One region of the Lysinibacillus sp. NPDC093197 genome, then DNA from elsewhere that is predicted to be linked to it. Evidence: riboswitches for the same ligand, from Rfam matches in the RefSeq annotation. Region 1 holds a riboswitch; each other region holds the start of a gene.
The links. A riboswitch is a leader RNA that binds a small molecule or an ion and turns the genes downstream of it on or off. The one in region 1 is predicted to bind S-adenosylmethionine.
Positions count from the first base shown of each region.

Region 2: it holds a riboswitch for S-adenosylmethionine, as region 1 does, so the genes downstream of both, metK (methionine adenosyltransferase) here and ACIP9G_RS07170 (YezD family protein) in region 1, are expected to answer to the same signal.
Region 3: it holds a riboswitch for S-adenosylmethionine, as region 1 does, so the genes downstream of both, ACIP9G_RS19240 (cyclase family protein) here and ACIP9G_RS07170 (YezD family protein) in region 1, are expected to answer to the same signal.

Region 1 is NZ_JBIVOH010000002.1:257,337-263,308, forward strand. Features, by position in the region: gene ACIP9G_RS07150 (PucR family transcriptional regulator) at 1-552, shown strand, start outside; gene ACIP9G_RS07155 (ABC transporter ATP-binding protein) at 657-1,814, shown strand; gene ACIP9G_RS07160 (hypothetical protein) at 2,014-2,553, opposite strand; gene ACIP9G_RS07165 (flavin reductase family protein) at 3,196-3,684, shown strand; gene ACIP9G_RS07170 (YezD family protein) at 3,897-4,052, opposite strand; SAM riboswitch class I at 4,125-4,222, opposite strand; gene ACIP9G_RS07175 (phosphopantothenoylcysteine decarboxylase domain-containing protein) at 4,438-5,112, opposite strand; gene ACIP9G_RS07180 (LysR family transcriptional regulator) at 5,210-5,972, opposite strand, start outside.
Region 2 is NZ_JBIVOH010000006.1:227,308-233,279, forward strand. Features, by position in the region: gene ACIP9G_RS16710 (gamma carbonic anhydrase) at 1-343, shown strand, start outside; gene metK (methionine adenosyltransferase) at 705-1,901, opposite strand; SAM riboswitch class I at 2,157-2,275, opposite strand; gene pckA (phosphoenolpyruvate carboxykinase (ATP)) at 2,478-4,064, shown strand; gene ACIP9G_RS16725 (alpha/beta hydrolase) at 4,168-5,124, shown strand; gene ACIP9G_RS16730 (alpha/beta hydrolase family protein) at 5,351-5,972, opposite strand, start outside.
Region 3 is NZ_JBIVOH010000009.1:28,427-34,398, reverse strand. Features, by position in the region: gene ACIP9G_RS19260 (DUF1540 domain-containing protein) at 1-46, opposite strand, end outside; gene ACIP9G_RS19255 (methyltransferase domain-containing protein) at 160-762, opposite strand; gene ACIP9G_RS19250 (VOC family protein) at 835-1,278, opposite strand; gene ACIP9G_RS19245 (YuzC family spore coat inner layer protein) at 1,533-1,838, shown strand; SAM riboswitch class I at 1,947-2,048, shown strand; gene ACIP9G_RS19240 (cyclase family protein) at 2,260-2,997, shown strand; gene ACIP9G_RS19235 (DedA family protein) at 3,070-3,666, opposite strand; gene ACIP9G_RS19230 (Cof-type HAD-IIB family hydrolase) at 4,092-4,865, opposite strand; gene ACIP9G_RS19225 (DUF2225 domain-containing protein) at 5,328-5,972, shown strand, end outside.

The DNA.
Region 1 (5,972 bases):
TTTCAGCAACCAATCATTTTAATGATCAATGACACACAAGGTATGATAATAGATGAAAAGCCACAAGTAGTTTTCGATCAAGAGTCGTTTAATCAGCTAAGTGATACATTCACTAGTGATTTTTTTGTTGAAATTTATAGTTATATCGGTCAACTACATCAAGCAAATTATTTATTGAAAGAAAAATTTGACCATGAATTCAAATGCTTTAACACAATTCATCGTTATGCAAATCGTGAAAAGACCATTACATTTTACGAAGCTTTACCATTATTGATGATTCATTCACCATCGTTTGTAAAAAAAGATATACTGTCCGATCTTTTTGTAGAAAGTATTGAAGGGCAAGAAATGCTTCATACTATTCAAGTTTTTTTGCAATGTAATTTAAATGCTTCTTTAACTGCAAAAAAGCTCTATATCCATCGCAATAGCCTGCAATATCGATTGGACAAATTTATTGAAAACACTGGTATAGATATTCGGTCCTTTGCAAACGCTACTTTTGTTTCTCTTGCAATGATACTGTTGAAATCAGAAAATTATCAATAGTTGTACAATGTGCCCAAACATGTTTTGTGTAATGTATACGTATACATTTTACATATTTTTCTCTTATACTCTAAAAAAACACTTACATAAGGGAGATGGCGAAATTGGCTGAATTAAAATTACAACATATTTTTAAGATCTATGACAAAAATGTCACAGCAGTAAAGGATTTCAATCTTGATATTGAAGATAAGGAATTTATTGTTTTCGTAGGTCCTTCAGGTTGTGGTAAATCTACTACATTACGTATGGTTGCCGGTCTAGAGGAAATCTCACAAGGAGATTTAATCATTGATGGAAAGCGAATGAATGATGTGGCGCCTAAAGATCGCGATATCGCCATGGTATTCCAAAACTATGCCTTATACCCACATATGAGCGTATTTGAAAATATGGCATTTGGCTTAAAGCTGCGCAAATTACCGAAAGATGAAATTAATCGCCGCGTGAACGAGGCAGCGCGTATCTTAGGGCTGGAAGAATACTTAAATCGTAAACCGAAAGCACTTTCAGGTGGTCAACGTCAACGTGTCGCTTTAGGACGTGCCATCGTGCGTGATGCAAAAGTCTTTTTAATGGATGAGCCTTTATCAAACTTGGATGCGAAACTTCGCGTACAAATGCGAGCTGAAATTACAAAGCTTCATCAACGTTTACAAACGACAACAATATACGTTACACATGACCAAACAGAAGCCATGACAATGGCTACTCGCCTCGTTGTTATGAAAGATGGCATTATTCAACAAGTAGGTGCACCAAAAGAAGTGTATGAGCAACCGAATAATGTATTTGTCGGCGGCTTTATCGGCTCCCCTGCTATGAACTTCTTTACGGGTACACTTACAGATGGCAAATTCCACATTAGGAATACGTCCATTACTGTGCCACAAGAAAGAATGAAAGACTTACTTGCGCAAGGCTATAACAATAAAGAAGTTATTATGGGTATTCGTCCTGAAGATTTCCACGATGAACAAGCATTTATCGAATCAACTCCAGGTTCAAGAGTCGATGTAACAATTGAAGTAGCTGAATTAATGGGCGCAGAGATTATGCTCTATTCACAAATCGAAGGTCATCAATTTATTGCACGTGTAGATTCCAATGCCACTGCTAAACCAGGCCAAGTATTGCCACTGGCATTGGATATGAATAAAGTACACTTCTTCGATAAAGAAACTGAAGATCGTATTATTCCAGGTAATAGTGGACAAAACAAAGGCAACGAAGGCACTGAAAAGCCTGTTGTTGTTGGCTAAGATGGTAGCGAAGTTGGTGACTCCTGTTCATAACAGCACACAATGAAAGGCGGAGGCACTCTGCACAATAGCGAGGGTTATGGCTTACTGTGCTGAGCGGAAAACACCGCCGCAGCGGACATCAACGGTATAGAAAAAGTGTTAGATTGATTCAATCAATCTAACACTTTTTGATTAGTTGCACTCAATATAAATTGATTCATATCCGGGTTTTTAATTTTTGAATTTTTTCAATTTCGTAGCTATATTTAGTCAAATCAAGTTCTTTTACAAGAACAGTAAAAAAGACTTCAGCACGATTTAAAAAGATACCTAATAGCATTTTTTGTTCAAATTCTAACACATGATCGTCGTTATCAAATAAAAATTGTACTTTTTTATTTTTTAATTGCTTTAATTGTATTTTAACTGGTTGATCAGGAAAATAACTTTTCCCAATGCCGTCCTCTAAGTAATCTTCAATCACATTGACAATATATCCCCATAGCTCAGGGAGATAGTCCCAATATCGAACACCTAAAATTTCTTTATTATAGCATTTAATCGATAACCCACCATCAAGTCTAAGAAGACCGTCTTCTTCTATATATTTATTTTGAGTGTTATTGATAAAAGAAACAAATTCATCCCAATTATCGTTTATGCTTATCGTATATTTATCAGGATTGTTGACTGCATCTTCCAAATCGTCGATAATTCTTTTTACAACAAATTCATTAATTGTTACTACTTCCATCATATATTCACCTCACATTAGTTTTTTGGATATAGTTGTCTAATATGCCCATCTTTAATCCCTAGTACGTGAGTATTGGTATACCATTTATTTCATAATGGTCCTGATGGAATACATTTAACAACCTTCAACCGATTAACACTAACTACCTCCTAGGCATAAGTAATTTGAAAATACTTAACTCATTCAATAGGCAAAGTATCAATAAATCAAGCTATTTTTATTAAAGTAAAAATAGTTCCGTTATGCAGAATATTAACGATAAAAATTTTTGCTTAGATTTTACCATACATTTTTTTCTCTATCAATTTTAAATAAATTTTAACGTTAAAGTCATTCCCCTCTTAAAAACTAGATATTTTAACTAAATAATCTATCCCTTTAATATCTCCATCCGGCTCTATAACTGCTACTGACACTAATGACTAAAGATACAATATAAAGTAGAAGTCTGGATATCCAGGTAATAATCAGCTTTAAAAAGCATAAAAAAAATCCTTTCAATTGATGATTTTTTTAAAATAATCGTTATTAATCAGCTTTACAGTTGCTGGATTATTTTGTAGGCTATCCATAATAGCACCAGAAAAAATGCTACAAGAACAAACAACCCGTATTCTCCATAAAATAATAAGAGGTGATTGTATGACGGACAAAGTAACTGCTTTTAAACAGGCTTTAGGTAATTATCCAACAGGTGTCACAGTTGTCACAGCTTACAATGATGTGAATGAACCGATTGGCTTAACGGTCAATTCCTTTGCATCTGTTTCCATAGATCCGCTCCTTATCCTATGGTCATTGGACAAAAAATCGCAGCTGCATCCACTTTTTAGTAATACGGACAAATTTGCGGTAAATATTTTAGCGAACGATCAAACACAATTATGTACGGTATTTTCAAGCAAAATCCCTGACCGATTTGCGCAAGTAAAATGGTCTAATTCTTTACATGGTTTGCCAATATTACATGATACTTTAGCTACGCTGCAATGCGAAACATATAAAAAAATCGATGCAGGAGACCATACGATTTTCATTGGTCATATTTTAGAAATTGATAATGCGCAGAAGGAGCCATTGCTTTATCATCGTAGGCATATTGGTCAAATCCCAACGAGTTTTTACGAATAATAAAAAAGTAGGTATTTCAAATTTTATTTTGAGATGCCTACTTTTTTTGTTTGTACGTTAATAATATTTTGCATTACGAACAATCTGCACATGCGTACAATATTGGAACATGAATCAAGTGCATGAATGTTGCACATTAACTCAGGACACTATGTGGCGACAATAAGCTTAAAATTTGGTCCCGAGTTAATTTCTATGCTTCTTTTAAAGCTTTACTTTTTTTGAGGAAATCTTTGTTTTTCCAGTCGATTAATTTGGACAATAACTCCATCTTGAATTGTAATTTGCACTTCACCAAATTCTAAATTTTGAATAGCCTTCGCAATAACTTCTAATTTCTTATCATCAATCTTAGACAGTTGAGACATACGATACACCCCTTCTTTTTTCATACTTTTGTGTATAAAAGAGATCCACGCATCAAGACGATTTGATGCCTCCCCTTATCTCTCAGATAACTTTGCTGGAGTTGGCACCGATTAACTCAGTTGCCGAGACTTCATTATGCCTCATTCCTCCAGACCTCTCGCGATAAGAGTTTACGTTTCTTGGAAATAATTCTATAATTCAGAAAACCTATTGTCAATATAAATATTATAAAACCTAGTCGAATACTATGCAATAGAGAGAAAAGGTACATTTTTATTGCTCTAAATTTTCTTAAATTCCAATCTTAAGATCTTGAAAGCATTAGTATGAATGTTCAAAACATAAAAAAGCTGTGCAGAATTATATATTCTACACAGCTGCTCTTTATTCGTTTTGTAAGTATTCCATTAACACTTTTGCCGTTTCTTGTTTACCAATGACTTTGATAGGTTGTCCTTGTGCAGGTACAATCCAATGTGGCTCTTGTCCGCCATATAAAGATTGTGAACTATTGGCAACCATCAACTGTGCATTGGCTGTTTCCATACGAAGACGTGCACGGGACAGTAAAAACTCCTCATCGTCCGTTGCCTCTAGCTTAAATCCTACTAAAGTGACATTTGGCTGCCAACCCTTTATTTGCCCTAACACTTTTGGTGCTTTTTTAAAGTGAATAACAGGGGGCTCGTCAGACGGCATCTTCCCTGCACCTTCCATTAAATTCCCCGATTGATCGTATACTTTATCAATGACCCAATCAGAGCCTGCAGCTGCCATAATAACGATGTCTACTTGTTCATTTTGTACAGCATGACGAACCTTGTCACTTAAATCTTCAATACCTTCAAAGCGTACTGTACGCATTTTATCTTGATTAATCGGTAATTGTGCAAAATAGCCATGCATATAGATGACGTCTGCACCTTCGGCAAGAGCTGCTTCAGCCAAATAACAGCCCATTGACCCCTTCGATAAATTCGTATGCCCTCGCACACGATCCCATTTTTCAAGTGTTCCCCCACTTGTAATGAGTACGGTTTTTCCTTGTAATGTCCCCACTCACACTCACCTTTTCTTTTCAAACTATCATTTTTGAAAAATAACAAATTAATAAGCAATCTACATGTTCTATTTTAACGTAAAAAGCTTAAATAACCTATTTCTTATTTTGTTCTTTTAGCCACACACTTAAAATTTCCGCAAACTTTTTCGTTACCGGTGAGGCTTGATGTTTCATGGCTAGCCCTATCGTACGATAACCACCTTGCTTTAGTGGGATAGCCCTTAATGAGGACGGTAATCGGTTAATCACTAATCGAGGTAAAATAGTAATGCCTAAATGGTGTGAAATCATCGAAATAATCCCAACCTCCTCCGATAGCTCAAATCGAATATTCGGTTTAACATGGTACTGCTCTAAAATTACTTTTACATCATTAGTTCCTCGATACGATGTCATTATAAAAGGCATGTCTTCTAGTTCAGTAATATCAATTTCTGAACGATTATAGAGAGAGCTTTGATCAGACACTATACATAAAAGGGGGTCTTGGACCAATTCGATAAATTGAAATTGCTCCGATTTTTGACCATTAAGAAAACCAGCATCAACTTCACCACTTTGTAGCCACTGTTCAATTTCATAATAGTCCCCTTCACGTAACTCTACTTGTATACCTGGAAACTGATTGTCCATAATACGGATAATTTCTGGCATCCAGTTGGAAGAAATACTAGAAATAACACCTATTCGCAATTTCCCTCTAGTTACACCAAGAATATGGGCCGCTTCTTGTTGTAATAATTCGTCCGCATCAAGAACATTTCGCATAGCCCGAAGCATTGTTTGTCCCTCGCTCGTTAATGTCACACCTGTTCGACTTCGATGAATAAGGGCAAATCCACATTCTTTCTCTAAG
Region 2 (5,972 bases), on a different contig from region 1:
CCAAGATCTTTGCTGTCTACATCAAAGTCCAAAATATCCATTAATAATCGAAGATGAAGTAACAGTTGGACACCAAGTAACTTTACATAGCTGTACAATTCGAAAAAATGCATTAATAGGTATGGGATCAATCGTGTTGGATGGGGCAGAGATAGGAGAAGGTGCATTTATTGGTGCGGGTAGTCTTGTACCTCCAGGTAAAGTCATTCCTCCTAATTGCTTAGCATTAGGTCGTCCAGCAAAAGTTGTACGTGAATTAAATGCTGAAGATAAAGAAGACATGGAACGTATCGTTAGAGAATACGCCGAAAAAGGTCAATATTACAAATCTCTTCAAAAATAATGGATGCCCTAAAAATACGCGGGCTGCGATATAGGTGTAAGTGCTCTAGTAATAAACAAAGTTATATAGGATAAAAAATAAATTCGCGATTTCCTTCCAAGGTAAACGGAAAGACGCGAATTTTTTTGCAATCAATTACGCCTAGGCATCATTTCATCCAAATTTTTACAGTATGCTCTAAAAGCGCCTTAGAAAATCTATGACATCCGTCTGGGCCTTTAACTTGCTTCAGCATACAAATCCAACCTTTAGAAGTGGGGTGTGAATGCTGAAGCAAGTTAGAAAGGGGCCATTACGTAGCCCCTTCACTAAAACATTTGCATATGTTTACCACATATTAGAATGCTCTTTACAAAATAGCTTATAGACTTGCTTTTTCTCTTAATGCATCAGCCTTGTCCGTATTTTCCCAAGGTACATTTAAATCTGTACGACCAAAGTGACCATAAGCAGCCGTTTGTTTGTAAATTGGGCGACGTAGATCTAGCATTTTAATGATGCCTGCTGGACGTAAATCAAATAGTTCGCGAACCCATTGTACGATTTCGCTTTCGCTTACTTTTCCTGTACCAAATGTATCTACAGCGATTGATACTGGTTGTGCTACACCAATGGCATAAGCAAGTTGGACTTCAGCACGTTCTGCTAAACCTGCAGCAACAATATTTTTTGCCACATAACGAGCAGCATATGCAGCTGAACGGTCTACTTTTGTAGCGTCCTTACCAGAGAATGCACCACCACCATGACGTGCATAGCCACCGTATGTATCAACGATGATTTTACGCCCAGTAAGTCCAGCATCTCCTTTAGGTCCACCAATAACAAAACGACCTGTTGGGTTGATGAAATATTTCGTTTGAGCATCTAATAACTCACTAGGTACTACTGGTGCTATTACTAACTCTTTTAAGTCTGATTGAATTTGTTCAAGTGATGCTTCTTCATCATGCTGTGTTGAAATAACAATAGTATCGACACGAACTGGGATGTTGTGTTCATCATACTCAATTGTCACCTGTGTTTTACCGTCTGGACGTAAATATGCTAGTTCACCTGATTTACGTACTTCTGTTAAACGACGAGCTAATTTATGCGCTAAACTAATAGGTAATGGCATTAACTCAGGTGTTTCGTTACAAGCGTAACCGAACATTAAACCTTGGTCGCCTGCGCCAATAGCTTCAATATCTGCATCAGTCATAGAACCTTCGCGCGCTTCTAGTGCTTGGTCTACACCTTGGGCAATATCTGGTGATTGTTCACCAATTGCAACTAGTACTGCTAAGTTTTCAGCATCAAAGCCATATTTACCGCGTGTATAGCCGATTTCTGCTACTGTATCACGCACGATACCTTTAATATCTACATAAGTAGAAGTAGTGATTTCTCCAGCTACTAATACTAATCCTGTTGTTACAGTTGTTTCACACGCTACACGTGCATTTGGATCTTCTTTTAAAATGGCATCTAAAATGGCATCCGAAATTTGGTCACAAATTTTGTCGGGATGTCCTTCTGTTACACTCTCTGATGTAAACAATCGACGGTTTGTCATTTGATTTTCCTCCTATTACTCTTACAAATAGCATTTGCGAAATTAATACGGTACTCATTACCCATGTCAAGTTCGCTCCTGAAGGATAGAACTTTCAAGCCGTTGTTGCTTTTAACATGAGGATTTCGAAAGATCCGTCATTATAATAAGGAAAGAATTGTATATACTTACCTTTACATTCATTATGAAAATAAAAAAAATCCTTTTCTCACGTACTTTACATGAGGAAAGGAATAATGACTTCGTAACCTTTCACTCTTATCGTTCAAGGGTTTTCCCCTTGCATCAGGTTGGCACCAGCGCATGTCGTGAAATAGTTCATGCAGGTTGCCGGGTTTCACAGGGCCTGACCCTCCACCAGCTCGGGATAAGAGTATCCGTTCAATTCCTCATCTTACGTAAAAGGTCGAACGTTGTCAATTATTTTATGACTTTTTGTTGAAAGTTATTTAAAACACGAAAATAATTTTTGAATTAGTATAGATTATTAAAGCAATTGTGTTATACTATTTTTGAAATTAAGAAAAACTCCCTCAAACTCAAGGGAATACTATAAAAAAGGATGGTATTTAATCGATGAATTCAGTAGAAATTGCAAACGAACTGAAGGAATTATTAAACGGCGGGAACATTAACGTTCAACTTTCAGTACCACAATTAGCGGAAAAAGCTACATCTCGTGGTGAGGCTATGTTAACAGTAGATGGCGCAGTTCGTGCAGAAACTGGCAAATACACTGGTCGTTCACCTAAAGATAAATATACGGTAGAAGAAGAAAGCACAAAAGATAAAATTGACTGGGGTAAAGTAAACCAACCAATTTCTTCGGAAGTGTTCGATAACTTATATGTAAAAGTAGTTAAATACTTAAAAGAACGTGACGAATTATTCGTATTCAACGGTTTTGCTGGTGCTGACAAAGATTCACAATTAAGCATCCAAGTAATCAATGAATATGCTTGGCATAATCTTTTCGCCCATCAATTATTTATCCGTCCAACACAAGAAGAATTAGCTTCTCATGTTGCTGACTTCACAGTTATCTCAGCTCCTAACTTTAAAGCAGATCCAGCTATCGATGGTACATCTTCTGAAACATTCATTATTGTATCACTTGAAAAGAAAATCATCCTAATCGGTGGTACTGAATATGCTGGTGAAATGAAAAAATCTATTTTCGGTATTATGAACTACCTATTACCACAACAAGGCATCCTATCAATGCACTGTTCAGCAAACGTAGGTGAAGCTGGCGATGTGGCATTATTCTTCGGTTTATCTGGTACTGGTAAAACAACTTTATCAGCTGACCCTGACCGCAAATTAATCGGTGATGATGAGCACGGCTGGTCTGACAACGGCGTATTCAACATTGAAGGTGGTTGCTATGCAAAAACAATTAACCTTTCTGCTGAAAAAGAACCTGAAATCTATAACGCAATCCGCTTCGGTTCTGTACTAGAAAACGTAGCTGTAGATCCTGAAACTCGTGTTTGTGATTACGATGATGTTTCATTAACAGAAAATACACGTGTTGCTTACCCTATCCAATATATTGAAAATATTGTTGATCCATCTGTTGCAGGTCATCCAAAAACAATCGTTTTCTTAACTGCTGATGCATTTGGTGTATTACCTCCAATCAGTAAATTAACAAAAGAACAAGCAATGTATCACTTCCTAAGTGGTTTCACATCTAAACTTGCAGGTACTGAACGTGGTGTAACAGAGCCAGAACCAGTATTCTCTACATGCTTCGGTTCTCCTTTCCTTCCACTTCCAGCAACTGTTTATGCTGAAATGTTAGGTCAAAAAATCGATGAGCATGGCGCACAAGTATTCTTAGTAAACACTGGCTGGACTGGTGGCGAATACGGTACAGGTAGCCGTATGAAGCTTTCTTACACTCGTACAATGGTACGTGCTGCAATCGATGGTAAACTAAACAACGTTGAAACTACTCAAGATGCTGTATTTGGCTTACACATTCCTACAGCAGTTGAAGGCGTACCTTCAGAAGTGCTTAACCCACGCGATGCATGGGCAGACAAAGCTGCTTATGATGTAAAAGCTGCTGAACTTGCTGGTCTATTCAATGACAACTTCAAGAAATTCTCAAATGTTTCTGAAGCAATCACTAAACTTGGTGGTCCATTAAAATAATAATGCGGCTAAGGGAACGATTTATTCGTTCCCTTTTTTTTACCCGTTTTTATAAAAAATACTCTTCAAATTTTTATGTTTTGGATAGTATTGGAGGATACATATGAAAAAAAAATACAAAATACTAGTTGGCATCATCGTTTCATTATTTGTATTGTTTATTGGAGCAGGATTTATTGCGGGCAATTACTTTTACAACTTGGCGTTAAATCCACAATCTGATAAATCAGCCGTTCTTGATGCACCACATAATTTAATTGATTCTAATCCGAATGAAGTGAAAGAGCAAGAGGCTCGTGAAACATGGTTTAACAGCCATTACGAAGAAACAACGATTCAATCCGTAGATCAACTAAAACTACATGCTTATTCCATTAAAAATCAAAATGATTCAAACAAATGGGCAATTATTTTTCATGGATATTCAAGTGATGGATTACAGATGACCAAGTATGCAAAACACTTCTATGACATGGGCTATAATGTACTTATTCCTGATGCGAGAGGTCATGGTAAAAGTGAAGGAGACTATATCGGAATGGGCTGGCATGATCGCTTAGATGTCGTGTCATGGATTGACAATACGGTTCAATTAAATAACGATGCAGAAATTGTCCTTTTTGGTGTTTCGATGGGAGGCGCCACAGTAATGATGGCATCTGGCGAAGAATTACCTACAAACGTTAAGGCAATCATCGAGGATTGTGGCTATTCTTCTGTTTGGGGCGAATTTTCTTATCAGCTAAAAGCGAACTTCCACTTACCAGCCTTCCCTATCATGTATTTTGCTTCAGCCGTAACGAAATTAAAGGCTGACTATACACTTGGTGAAGCTGATACGGTCAAACAAGTTGCAAAATCACAAACACCGATGCTATTTATCCACGGTAGTAACGACACATTCGTCCCTTCTTCAATGCTAAATGAAGTCTATGAAGCAGCCAATGTGCCTAAAGAAAAACTACTTGTTGAAGGTGCTGGCCACGGTAGAGCCGAAAATGTAGCAGGAGCAAAATATTGGGAAAAAATCCAATCTTTCTTAAGCACCTACGCAAAATAATCGGTGCCAGTCACTCACACAATTTACTATTCTAGTCCTATATTTTATAACTAACATAATAAAAATCCACGAACATTCCTATGGCAACACAAGTAGCGTAAGCCGCAAAAACGGCGCAGTTAGCGACGGTTGCGGCCTACCTTGTGCCCATGGAAAACACAGTGGATTTTTATGATTTATATGTGCCAGTCACTCAAACAATTTAAAATATCCCTTTGCTAAAATTTCACTGTTTCTTCATCCATTCGCACAAAGCGCGCACAGTTTCGCGATTTTGAGCAGGTGGATATTGATGTGCAAAACGGTAATCATACCACGTTTCAAACTTTTTATTGGCGTCCTCTAAGAAAAATACTAATTGCCTTGCATGTTCAATATCTACATTTTCATCACGATAGCCGTGAATAATAAGCACCGGTGCTGTAATGTGTTCAACTTCAAATAAAGGTGTACGTGCATCATAAGCCTCTGGTACACGATTAGGTGTCCCTCCAATTACGCGTTTCATCATACGACGCATATCTGTCCGCTCCCAATAAGTAGCTGTCGCATCTGAAACACCTGCCCACGTAACAACCGATGTAATATCTTTACGTAAAATTGCCGTCCACAGCGCCATAATACCTCCACGTGAAAAGCCAAACACATGAATATTATCATTGCAAAATTGCTTTAGCACATCTACTCCATGCACTGCATCATAACGATCCTGACCGGCAAACTCATCACGACCTTCTCCTCCTCTATTCCCTCGATAGTAAGGGGCAAAAACGATAAAACCTTGTGCGGCAAACTGAGCAACACGAGCTGGTCTCACCATGCCGATGCTTTGCATTCCTCCACGTAAA
Region 3 (5,972 bases), on a different contig from region 1:
CCCAATGCGTGCAGTTATTGACTTCACATAGAATCTGTTGTGCCATCGTATCACACCTCCTCTTTTGTTATCCTTAACAAATTCGGGGTTTTCAATACTTAACTTAAACATAAAACCTTAATATAGCCTAAAATCATAATCGTGCCTGTTTTTTCTTTATTATCTTCTAACAGCGACTAATTTATTTGCTGAGTGACAATGTTTAATATTGTTGTCATGCTGATCTTCAAATTGGTAGGAACGATAATATTGAATAGACCAACTATGATATAAATCTTTGATTTCGCCTTCTTTACATATTCCTTTAACAAATGGTGCTAAATCGTCTGGAATATCTACTTCGTCTGTAAATACGGTAATAATATTGATGCCTTGTGTCTTCGTATGTATTTGCATTGAATGAATAATGCTATGCCAAGCTTCACGCTCTAAAAAGTGGAACAAGCCATGTGAAATAATACAATCATAGGAATGTTTAAACTTATAAGTAGTAACATCTTGCACAATAGCCTGTAAGTTATGTAATTGGTGCAACGCTTTATATTTATTGATTTTAGCAATACCTGCCTCCGAAATATCGATGGCTTCAACCTCAAACCCAAGCTGTGCTAAATAGACTGCGTGCCGACCATCACCACACCCTATATCTAAAATACGCGCCCCAGCTTGTAATGTTTTTGCCCATTCAACCACCTCATCACTTGGGTTACCAAAAGCATAATGCGTATCCGCTAAGTAATCTTTCTCCCAAAACGGTTTCACTATACCATCTCCTCTATCGGTTAGTTTATAAAAACGTGCTTTGACAAAACTTCATCAAAGCACACTGACAATCTATTGCGTAATAATTAACATGTCATTTTCATCAAATTGCCACATATCACCGTGTGCAACTTCCCAATAAAAGCCGTTTGGGTCTTGGAAATAGCCGCTATAGCCTCCCCAAAACACTGTTTCAGGCTCCTTTACAATATTCGCTCCAGCTTTTTTTGCTAACAAAAATACTTCATCGACTTCTTCTTTAGACTTTCCATTATAGGCAAGTGTAATGCCATTAAAGCCATTCCCTACAGCAGGTGGATTCGCTTCATCAATATCCTTTACTAAGCGCTCAATTGGGAATAAAGATATTTTTGTTCCTGCATTATTAAAAAAAATAACATCTGGATTTGTTTCATCCCCATAAACGACTACTTCAAACCCAAGCCCATCACGATAAAATGCCAGCGATTCTACCATATTTTTCACACCCAATGTAATTAAGTTTAAACGATTCATCCCATCTGCCCCTTTTCTACGGTATCTAATACTTATTCTACTTTTTTAATTAATTTCCCTTTATCTCACGTTCCATATAAAAGATGTTCTTCAACACAAAACATAATGCCGCTACATAAGATACACTAAGATATTAGCCATGGATTGGAGGAATTCTGCTGTATTACAATCCTTATCCGTATTATGTTTATCAATATCCACATTGGGGCACTTCTAATACGCCTTTACCGCATCATTTGCCGGGACAGCTTGCGATGCCCACATCCCCAAACCCAAATCCGTACCCGCCTATTAATACGTTGAAGTTGAAGACATCTGCCAAACAAATTCAGCCAATTATGCAGCAGGCCCAATTACTGACAGAGAAAATTGAAGGGTCTGATCAATTTGCACATGATCTTAAAAATGCCGCACAGCTTTCCAAGCAGGATGAAGTGCAAAAACTCATTTCTTCAGCTGGCGTTACGGCGAAGTTTGAAGCGAAATATACGCCAGATAATATTCGAATTGTATTATCAGAAGGTGGGTGCTGTAGTATAGCGGTAATTTTATATTGGTAAGGGAAAAGCTTCTTATTTTTTATAACCATGCACTCCGATAGAACTTGTAAACTATTTATGATTATGCTAAAGTATTTGGTATTACTATTTCTGAAAATTCATATATTTTTCTTATCAAGAGAGATGGAGGGATTGGCCCTATGAAGTCTCAGCAACCAGTCTTAGGCATGGTGCTAATTCCAATTTGCGAAATTCGCAAGAAGATGAGGAGACTGACTTCAGTTACACGAGAGTCCTCTTCTACAAGGAGGGCTCTTTTTTTATTTTATTTTAAACAAGAGTTAATTTCATATGGAGCAAAAGGGGCTAGGGGCTTGCACGTGGAAAGCGTCTGCCTAAAGCGTAATTTTTATCTCTTCTATGTTCGTATTTAATGATGAAATTGATTCACTACTCATAATAAAGAAAGCAGGGAATACAAATGACAAATGAACTTTTACAAGCATTGCAGTTATTAAAATCTAAGCAATGGGTTGACTTAACACACACATTCGGACCTAACTCACCCCATTTTTTTATGTTTGAAGATGCCAAATTTGAAACGCTCTTTTCGCATAATGACGGCTTCTTTGCACAACAATTTACGTTTCCTGGGCAATATGGAACACATATCGACCCACCTATACACTTTGTTTCAGATACACGCTACTTAGACGAATTAGAATTAAAAGAACTTGTCCTACCGCTAATTGTTATTGATAAGTCCAAGGAAGCTAAATCGGACAATGACTTCACGTTAAGTGTACAAGATATTTTAGATTTCGAAGCAGAATATGGAGAAATTGAAGCAGGTACATTTGTTGCTCTGCGAACTGATTGGAGTAAACGTTGGCCTGATAAGGATTTATTTAATAATAAAGATAAAGATGGTCATAACCATATTCCAGGTTGGGGATTAGAAGCGTTGCAGTTTTTATTTACAGAACGGAACATCAATGCAATAGGTCATGAAACGTTCGATACAGATTCAGCGGCAGATTTCCGTAAAAATGGAACGCTTGATGGCGAATACTTTGTACTAGATCAGGATACATATCAAATTGAACTGATGACGAATTTAGATAAGCTACCAGCAAAAGGAGCAGTCATTTTCAATATTGTGCCAAAGCCTGAAAAAGCATCTGGATTCCCTGTACGTTCATTTGCTATTTTGCCTTAATTCTAGACAAAAATGGTCTGCCTCAAAATGTCATAAAACATTTGCAGCAGACCTTCTTTTAACATGCGATATTCATTTAATCGTATTTCTTTTTTTAAAAATATAGTACACAATCAGCATTATTACTATAAACAGCAATATAGCAAAGAGGCTGTATTGGGATAAATACATACCAACAAAACGCCACTTATTTCCTAGCTCTTTCCCTAAAGTAATAAATGTGAAAGTCCATACTATTGCACCTGCATACGCATAAACAGCAAACTTTTTATAAGGATAATTATTAATGGCTGCAATATATGCTGTAAGGTGACGAACGCCAGGTATAAAGTATCCAATTAATAATAATACAGGCCCTATCTTTTCAAACAATTTTTTCGTAAACTCAATTTTTTGTGCAGTTATATAAATTTTTGGCCCATATTTTTGTAATAACGGCAAACCGAATCGACGACCAACAAAGTAGCTGAGGGTGATGCCTCCTGCAGCTCCCACCGCAGCACTTATTAATGCAGGAATATGCTCTAAATTTTCTCGATAAACATTATACCCTACATAGGTTAAAAAAATTTCATCAGGAAGTGGCAGCCCGACAATCCCTCCAACTAGTATAAGAATAATCCCAAAATACCCGTAATGTTCAATAAGAGATTGCACGTGATGCACCATTTTTTACCCCACCTAAAGCCTTAATTTTCCCATTATCTTAGCTTAACATAAGCCTCTTAAAGTCAATTATTTCTAACAATCACTTTTGCATAGGTTTAATCATTATTACATGTATATCAATATTGTACAATCAACAGAACTTTATTTTTGTTAAATTCAGTTTTCAACAAAAACCCGCTTTACCGTATCTTCGTATCTCCTTCAGCGCGCTAATTTCTATTGATGATGACTCCATATCCCTTACTGTAGACTACGTCAAAACGACTTGTTAGTAACTGATGAGCTGACTAAAAAACAAATACATACGACAATGGCAACTAGAATAGCTACCACAATCATTATTTATAATTTATTCATACAATCTGAGAACATTCCCCTATAGACGCGATTGCGATATTATTTCATTCTTTATCATATTTATTACCTTAGATAAGCTGTAGCTTGCGCAATGCATAATCTATGCCACCTTCATCTGATTTCATCGTGATATAATCAGCGATATTTTTTAATGCGACACTGCCATTTCCCATCGCAATACCATATCCAACTTGCTTTAACATATCAATATCATTATCTCCATCTCCAAAAGCAATTGCCTCTTTCGGAACTAGGTTGAAATATTTTAGCACTGCTTCAACTGCGATGGATTTTGATACATCATCTTGTAGCACATTTATAATCGTCGGATGCCATCTCTCAAACTTCAAATTCGGAAACTGTGTTATGTACTTTTTCTCTTCTTTTACGTTGGCATATAAACACATTAAGTAAACTTCCTCGTTTAAAATATTATTATTAGTAGGAGGATACTCATCTAAAGATAATGTCTCCTTCATTGCTTTTAATGTTGCAGGATGGCGAACATTATTCATGAATAGTTGATCAGTGAAAAATGATAGACTATTGTTATTGTCATCAGCAAAAGCTTTTACGTTTTCTACGATTTCTTGTGCGATAGGAATGGTATGGATTATTTGATCACCATGCCGAGTATAAGCACCATTAGCAGTAATAAATGTATCAATACCTAGTTCTTGCAAATCATGACACATAGATAATGGTCTTCCTGTTGCAGCTACTAATCGAATTCCTTTGTTTCTTAATAGTTGTAGCGCGTTCTTCGTACTACTTTCAATACAACCATCGTCATAGTTGATGAGCGTACCATCCACATCAAAGAAAATAATTTTACAGTCCAATTCAATCTATCCCCTTTTAAATTAAATAGAAAAATATAGTGATTATCGTACTTTGAAAATAAAAAAAATAGCTTTCTACCAGCTTAAATCCCTTATCAATATGCATATTATTGAATAGTAAATTTATCCTATATGTATTATAATAAAACTACGACAATTTTTTATAAAAAAGAGCATTCTTAGTATGTCAGATTTAATTTAATAAAGTAGACTAAAACATTTAACTTTTCCCTATGCACCACCGATAAATACTATTGCCAGTATATTTAAACCATGCATTCCCTTTACATATAAAAAATTAATGTTTTTTGGGTAATACTTTAATCATACTGAAGGAGTATACCAAAAAACATAGAATTGCTAAAATAGTAGAAAATCCATTAAATATATTGAACGAGTATCGCCCTTATTTAAATAGAACTAAAGAAATGTTAAAAACTCGACACAGAGGAGTTGGTTCATATGGGTTTTAATATTTACTACTACGAAAGTAATGTGGATTGTAAATTTTGCAAAAAACAATATACAACATATAAAGTACGACCAAATCGTTTTAAAATAATCGAAGAACAAACGGATTTTATGCCCGTTTATGAAGGCTTAAATCCATTACTTTATGAAGTTGCTGTATGCCCGCATTGCGGATATGCTTACCATAAATCTATGACGAGAACGTATGGACCGTTCTTGCTACTAATCGATGAATTGTATATTAAAGAACTACATAAGCCAATGGACATCTGTCGCGAACGCACGATTGATGATGCTATCGTAAGCTATAAATTGGCCTATCTCGTAGCAAAGGCATCAATGGAAGAGGCACTTTTAATGGCTAATATCGCCCTAAAAATAGCTTGGCTGTATCGTTTGAAAAATGAAAGCGAATCTGAAACGCACTACTTGTATGCAGCAAGAGACTTTTACAGTAAATCTTTTGCGTCCAATCAAGAAGGCAGCGAGCGAATTCAATTTTTACATGCCGAATTAAGCCTTCGACTCGGCGATATTGTAGAAGCAAAAAAAGGATTTTCTAGATTAATTGCAGATCGCAATGTTTCCAATAAATATCGTAAATTAGCACGTGATCGTTGGGAAAACTATAAATAT